One region of the Glutamicibacter sp. NPDC055354 genome, then DNA from elsewhere that is predicted to be linked to it. Evidence: predicted binding sites of a transcription regulator. Region 1 holds the regulator's gene; the other holds the start of a gene.
What was found. The regulator HrcA, encoded in region 1, represses chaperone genes, less so after heat shock. The targets are predictions, from matches to a motif close to TTNGCACTCGNNNNNNNCGAGTGCNAA.
Positions count from the first base shown of each region.

Region 1 (3,413 bases):
GTGATCGCTGACCGCTTCCTCGGCACGGCGCAGGACCTTCACGCTCAGCAGGTCCTTGGCGGTGCCGATGACCTCCACAGTCAGGCGCAGCCCCTTGCCATCCAGCAGGTCCAGGTGCTCGCCCGCGGAGACCCGTTTAACGGTGACCGCGTGGTGCGCTTCGGAGCCATCCAGTTCAAGAATGTCCCCGACCGTTGCGTCCCGGCCCTGCTGGGCGTCGATGACGAAGCTGTGGTTGCTCATGCCTAGCGCTGGTTCAGCTTGTCGCGCAGGCGGGAGAACATGCCGCCGCTGTGCTCCACACGGCCGGCCGAGAGTTCTTCGCCACGCAGCTTGGCCAGTTGCTCGAGCAGATCGCGCTGGGCAGCGTCGAGCTTGGTCGGCGTCTCCACCTGCAGGTGCACGATGATGTCCCCGCGCTTGCCTCCGCGCAGGCGCGGCACACCGAGGCTCGGCAGGGTGACGGTGTCGCCATCCTGGGCGCCTGGCTCCACATTGATGGACTGGCCGCCGTCGAAGGTTTCCAGCTTCAGCTCGCAACCCAGTGCGGCGGCGGTCATTGGCAGGCTCATCTTGGCGTGCAGGTCGGTGCCGGCGCGCTCGAAGACCTTATGGCGGCGCACGTCGATCTCGACGAACAGGTTGCCGTTAGGCCCGCCGCCCGGGCCGGCTTCGCCCTGTCCGCGCAGCTGGATGCGGGTGCCGGAGTCGACACCTGCAGGAACGTTCAGCGACTTCGACACATGCTCGCGCACCCGGCCTTCGCCGTTGCACTCCAGGCAGGGGTCCGGGATGGTGGTGCCGAAACCGCGGCAGGCCGCACAGGTTTCCACGGTCATCATCTGGCCCAGGAATGAACGCACTGGACGCTGCACCTGGCCTGCGCCATGGCAGATGTCGCAGGTGACCGGGCTGGTGCCTTCGCGCGTGCACGAACCGTTGCACGTCTTGCAGGTGACAGCGGTTTCCATCTCCAGCGGGTAGACCGTGCCCTTGACCGCATCTTCCAGGTCGATGGTGATGGTGATCAGCGCGTCGCGGCCCGGCTGGGTGCGTGATGCCGGGCCCTGGGCCTGGCCGCCACCGAAGAACTGCTCGAAGATGTCGCCGAAGCCGCCAAAGCCCTGGCCGCCACCGCCGAAGCCCGGGTGGCCGTTGCCGTTCTCATCGCCGGTGGCGTCGTAGTTGGAGCGCTTGGTCTGGTCGGAAAGGACTTCGTAGGCTCGGGTGACCAGCTTGAACTGTTCTGCAGCGTCATCGCTAGGGTTTACATCCGGGTGCAGCTTACGCGCCAACTTGCGGTAGGCACTCTTGATTTCCTGCGGGGTCGCGTCCTTGGCGACGCCTAGGGTCTCGTAATGCGAGCTCACGTTATTCGCCGTGTCCTTTCCTGAGAATCTTGAAATTCGGTAGTGCCGGGCGGTGCCCAGCGAGGCTAGTTAGCCAAAATCTTCGACAGGTACCGTGCCACCGCACGAACCGAGGCCATGGAGGTTGGATAGTTCATCCGGGTGGGGCCCAGGACCCCGAGCTTGTTGCGCACATCGGTGCCGTAGGTGGTGGCGACCACGGCGGCTTCCGACAGCTGCCCGTAGTGGTGCTCGGTGCCGATGGCCACGGCTACGCCGCGCGAATCGGCTTCCAGCTCGGAGAAGAGCTTGAGCAGCACTACCTGCTCCTCGAGCGCCTCGAGCACCGGGGTTATGCTCAGCGGGAAGTCCCCTTCCACGCGGGCGAGGTTCGCGGTGCCTGCCATGATGATGCGTTGCGCGTTGGCCGCCTGGGCCATTTCTTCCAGCGCACCGATCACCTGGTCCACCAGGGGGTCGGCCTGCTGCGTCGAACTGCGCTCGATGCGGGTGAGCCGGCCGGCAAGTTCGGCAAGCTTCACTCCCCCGAAATTGTTGAGCAGCCACAGCTTCAAGTCATCCAGCTCATCATCGCTGTAGGAACGCTGGACCGGCATCATGCGCTGATCCACCGTGCCATTGGAAGCGATCATCACCATCAGCACCTGGGCCGAGCCCAGTCCGACCAGATCGAGGTTCTTCAACGAAGCGGTGTCGTAGTGCGGCACCTGGATCATTGCTACCTGGTTGGTCAACCGCGCCAGGAGGCGAACAGTGCTCTTGAGCATCTCGTCCAGGTCCGTGGAGCTGTCCAGGATCTTGTTGATGGCGTCGCGTTCAGCCCGCGACAGCGGCTTGAGCTCGCCGATCTCATCGACGAAGCGGCGGTATCCCTTTTCGGTGGGGATCCGTCCGGAGGAAGTATGCGGAGCGACTATGAGCCCCTCTTCTTCCAGCATAGCCATGTCATTGCGGATCGTCGCGGCGCTGACACCGAGGTTGTGCCGGTCCAGGAGCGCTTTGGAGCCCACTGGCTCACGGGATTGGACGTAGTCCTCCACGATGGCACGCAGAACGTCTAGGCGTCGCGGCTCTGTCACAACAGCACCTCCTTGGATTCCCTGTGCCCGGCTTTGGCACTCTAACCTGTCAAGTGCCAAGTCTAATACGTTCAGCAGTTGCTAGCATTGGATTTCGAGCGTATTCGATCACAGCGAAAGGCAGTACGTGACTAATTACTCCTGGGGACCACGGGATCTGAGTGCACCGGCACCGAAAAAACTCCGCCAGGTCCCTGTTGAACGTGGCATGATTCTGGAAGATGCCACCTCAGGATGGGTAGGAGAAGTCATCCGTACCGAGAAATCCGGTGGCATGCGCGTGATCGTGCTCGAGGACCGCCACGGCAAGACCCGCTCCTTCCAGGCGGGCTTCGGGTTCTTCCTCGAAGGCGAAGCGGTGGAGATCATTGATCCCGTTGCCAAGGCCGCACCGCCCCAGAAGCTGGTCTCGGCTTCGGGTTCGCGTGCCGTTGCCGGACTGAAGGCCCGGGAGGCCAGGGCAAGCCGCATCTGGGTAGAAGGCAAGCACGACGCTGAGCTGGTTGAAAAAGTTTGGGGCCACGACCTGCGTGTTGAAGGCATCGTCGTTGAACCACTGCATGGCGTGGACGATCTTGCCGGGGCTATCCGCGACTTCGCCCCCTCCGCCCAGCGCCGCCTGGGAATCCTGGTTGACCACCTGGTTGCCGGAAGCAAGGAATCGCGCATCGTTGCCGAGGCGATGAAGGTCCCCGGTGCAGCGCAAAACGTGCTGATCCTCGGCCACCCGTACGTGGATGTATGGCAGGCGATCAAGCCTGCGACACTGGGCATCAAGGCTTGGCCGGTGATCCCCAAGGGCGCCGATTGGAAAACCGGTGTGCTCCGGGCCTTTGGCTGGCCGCACTCCACCGCGGAAGACATCGGCATCGGATGGCAGCGGCTCTTGTCCACGGTGCAGCATTACGGGCAGCTTGAACCACAGCTCTTGGGCCGGATTGAAGAATTGATCGATTTTCTCACG
Region 1 is NZ_JBSHMB010000001.1:621,948-625,360, forward strand. Features, by position in the region: gene ACWICV_RS02830 (16S rRNA (uracil(1498)-N(3))-methyltransferase) at 1-243, opposite strand, end outside; gene dnaJ (molecular chaperone DnaJ) at 246-1,370, opposite strand; gene hrcA (heat-inducible transcriptional repressor HrcA) at 1,436-2,449, opposite strand; gene ACWICV_RS02845 (DUF3097 domain-containing protein) at 2,577-3,413, shown strand, end outside.

Region 2 (3,413 bases), on a different contig from region 1:
GGGAAATCAGCCGCTTCGTACACTGGTGTCCGTGCTGGCTGGGGTGCATCGAAAAGTGCTGGCTGCAAATCGTCCATAGGGGTAATTGTGCCGTTTTTCTGGCGTGCCTGTGCTCGGCCACACGGTGTTAGGCAAGCAGATTGGTTAGAATATCGGTGGTATGTCTACCGATGGTGGATTACATGCATAACCGAAACCCGAGAAAACTGGTCCAATGACAGAGGTGAGAACGTATGGCTGAGAATGAATTGCTGGTGGATTTCGTCATGAGCCCGGATTCGGAATTGGATGAGCGTTCGCAACAGATCCTCAACCTGGAAAAGTTGTGGTGGAAGTATGCCGGGGCCAAGGAACAAGCCATTACCAAGCAGTTTTCGATGTCGCCGACGAATTATTACCAGCTGCTGAACCAGCTGATTGAAACCGACGCGGCACTGGCCTACGACCCGATGTTGGTCAAGCGCCTGCGCAGAGCACGTTCCACAAAACGTCGCGTGGGCGGTAAGGTCGGCACGGGACGATAACCCTGCCTGCCGTGACCAATCAGACCTCGAGCAAGGACAAGAATGACCAACTACCCGCGTGACGAATTTGATCGCGTTCCGGAGTTCAGCACCCGTGTGGGTTCGCACCACGCCCACGGATGGGCGCAGTCCGCCGCGTCGAAGTCAACCGGTGGGAAATTGCGCTGGGTAGTGCTGACCGCTGTACTCGTGCTGGTGATCGGTGCCTTGTCCTTCATCTTCGGCCCCCAGCTCAAGGAGACCCTCGCGACTTCCACGGGAAGCGACACCTCGCAAACCCAGGAAGTCACCGCTGAGCCCTCCGTGGAACCCACACCTAGTGAATCCGCATCGCCAACGAGCACCATCGATGACGAAGACGTGCTCTACGGCCAGCTGATTGGCGTGTACAACGCGGCAAGTGTTGCCGGTCTGGCTAATGAAGGCGAAGACGCCATGGCCGAAGCCGGGTTCACCAGCATTGTGGCCGACAACTGGACCAGGCCCGCAGAAGTCTCCACGGTTTATTACATGTCCGAGTCCTACCGGACTACCGCTGAAAAAGCTGCAGAAATCCTGAATATCGACGAAGTTCTGCAGACCAGCAACATTCCGAACCGGGTCACCGTGGTTCTGGGCTCCGATGACACCCTGGGGCTAAACGAATAATTCGTTCATAATTCCATTCGCTCAGAGCCGATCGGCTTGCACTCGCCATGCGAGAGTGCCAATATTTGTATTAGCACTCATGCGTTGCGACTGCTAACGCCGGTCGGCTTTTGCGTTCTCCAAGAACTCCATGAAGCACCGGACAGCGGATGCAGGGCGTGGGCGTGGAAAATACCTCAGATAGCGAGAGCTGAAACGGTTGCTGGCCCGATGCCGCACCGGTCCACTCGTCCGTCGCGGGCGCTGTCTGTCGGTTGCATTTTCGCAAAATCGTCCCGAAAGGACCGTACGCCACAATGGCTAAGATGATTGCATTTGACGAGGAAGCACGCCGCGGACTTGAGCGCGGCCTGAACACCCTTGCTGACGCGGTGAAGGTCACCCTGGGCCCACGCGGCCGCAACGTTGTTCTGGAAAAGAAGTGGGGGGCTCCTACTATCACCAACGACGGCGTGTCCATCGCTAAGGAAATCGACCTCGAAGAGCCTTACGAGAAGATCGGCGCAGAGCTGGTCAAGGAAGTTGCCAAGAAGACCGACGACGTCGCTGGCGACGGTACCACCACCGCAACCGTGCTGGCACAGGCACTGGTCAAGGAAGGCCTGCGCAACGTTGCCGCAGGTGCTGACCCAATCGCACTGCGCCGCGGTATCGACAAGGCCGTAGAAGCTGTTACCGCTGAACTGTTCGCCGCTGCGAAGAAGGTCGAATCCAAGGAGCAGATCGCTGCTACCGCTTCGATCTCTGCTGGCGATCCGGAAATCGGCGCACTGATCGCTGAAGCTCTCGACAAGGTCGGCGAGCAGGGCGTTATCACCGTTGAAGAATCCAACACCTTCGGCCTGGAGCTGGAGCTGGCAGAGGGCATGCGCTTCGATAAGGGCTACATCTCCGCTTACTTCGTCACCGACGCTGAGCGCCAGGAAACCGTTCTTGAGGACCCTTACGTCCTCATCGTGAACTCGAAGATCTCCTCGGTCAAGGACATGGTGACCTTGCTGGAGAAGGTCATGCAGTCGAACAAGTCGCTGCTGATCATCGCCGAAGATGTCGAGGGCGAAGCCCTGGCTACCCTGATCCTGAACAAGATCCGCGGCCTGTTCAAGTCCGTTGCTGTCAAGGCTCCGGGCTTCGGCGACCGTCGCAAGGCCATGCTGACCGACATCGCTATCCTCACCGGCGGCCAGGTTGTTTCCGAGGAAATCGGCCTGTCCCTGGACAACGTAGGCCTGGAAGTCCTCGGTACCGCCCGCAAGGTCGTTATCACCAAGGACGAGACCACCATCGTTGAAGGTGGCGGCGAAGCCGACGCCATCGAGGGACGCAAGGCCCAGATCGCAGCCGAGATCAAGAACACCGACTCGGACTACGACCGCGAGAAGCTGCAGGAGCGCCACGCAAAGCTCTCCGGCGGTGTCGCTGTGCTGAAGGCCGGCGCTGCTACCGAGGTCGAGCTCAAGGAGCGCAAGCACCGCATCGAAGATGCCGTGCGCAACGCCAAGGCAGCTGTTGAAGAAGGCATCGTCGCCGGTGGTGGCGTTGCACTGATCCAGGCTGGCGCTGCAGCATTCGAGAAGCTGGTTCTGGAAGGCGACGAAGCTACCGGTGCGAACATCGTCCGCGTTGGCATCGAAGCCCCGCTGAAGCAGATTGCCCTGAACGCTGGCATGGAGCCAGGCGTTGTCGCTGACAAGGTCAAGGGCCTGCCAGCAGGTCACGGCCTGAACGCTGCAACCGGCGAATACGTCAACCTGCTTGAAGCTGGTGTCAACGACCCAGTGAAGGTGACCCGTTCGGCACTGCAGAACGCGGCATCGATCGCTGGCCTGTTCCTGACCACCGAAGCTGTTGTCGCAGATAAGCCAGCTCCTGCTGGCGCTGCCCCAGCCGGTGGCGATGACATGGGTGGCATGGGCGGAATGGGCGGCTTCTAAGCTTCCCGCACGCACTAAGCACGCAGTAATCGCGCCGATGGCCCGGATCCTTTCGAGGAATCCGGGCCATCGGCCGTTTAACGTGGGACAAGCGTTGCACTACAGCCAGCTGTGCAACAGCTCCAGCTCGGTGCCCAAATTATTCCGCGCGCGCTGCTCCCAGCGCCGGGATCCGGCTTCGGTGCCGTAGATCAGTTCTTTCTCCAACAGGCCGCTGAGGATCTTGCTGCGCCCGGAAGCAAGCACATGGCGGGGAAGATGCCCGTACTCCTTGTAGATCGCCTCGGCGTAGCGCTGGTAGGCCGGA
Region 2 is NZ_JBSHMB010000002.1:15,004-18,416, forward strand. Features, by position in the region: gene ACWICV_RS10280 (uracil-DNA glycosylase) at 1-77, opposite strand, end outside; gene ACWICV_RS10285 (DUF3263 domain-containing protein) at 234-524, shown strand; gene ACWICV_RS10290 (LytR C-terminal domain-containing protein) at 567-1,172, shown strand; gene groL (chaperonin GroEL) at 1,469-3,106, shown strand; gene ACWICV_RS10300 (DUF4031 domain-containing protein) at 3,206-3,413, opposite strand, start outside.
Region 2: groL (chaperonin GroEL) is a predicted target of HrcA. The motif match lies at 1,243-1,269, and genes of this name have one in related genera.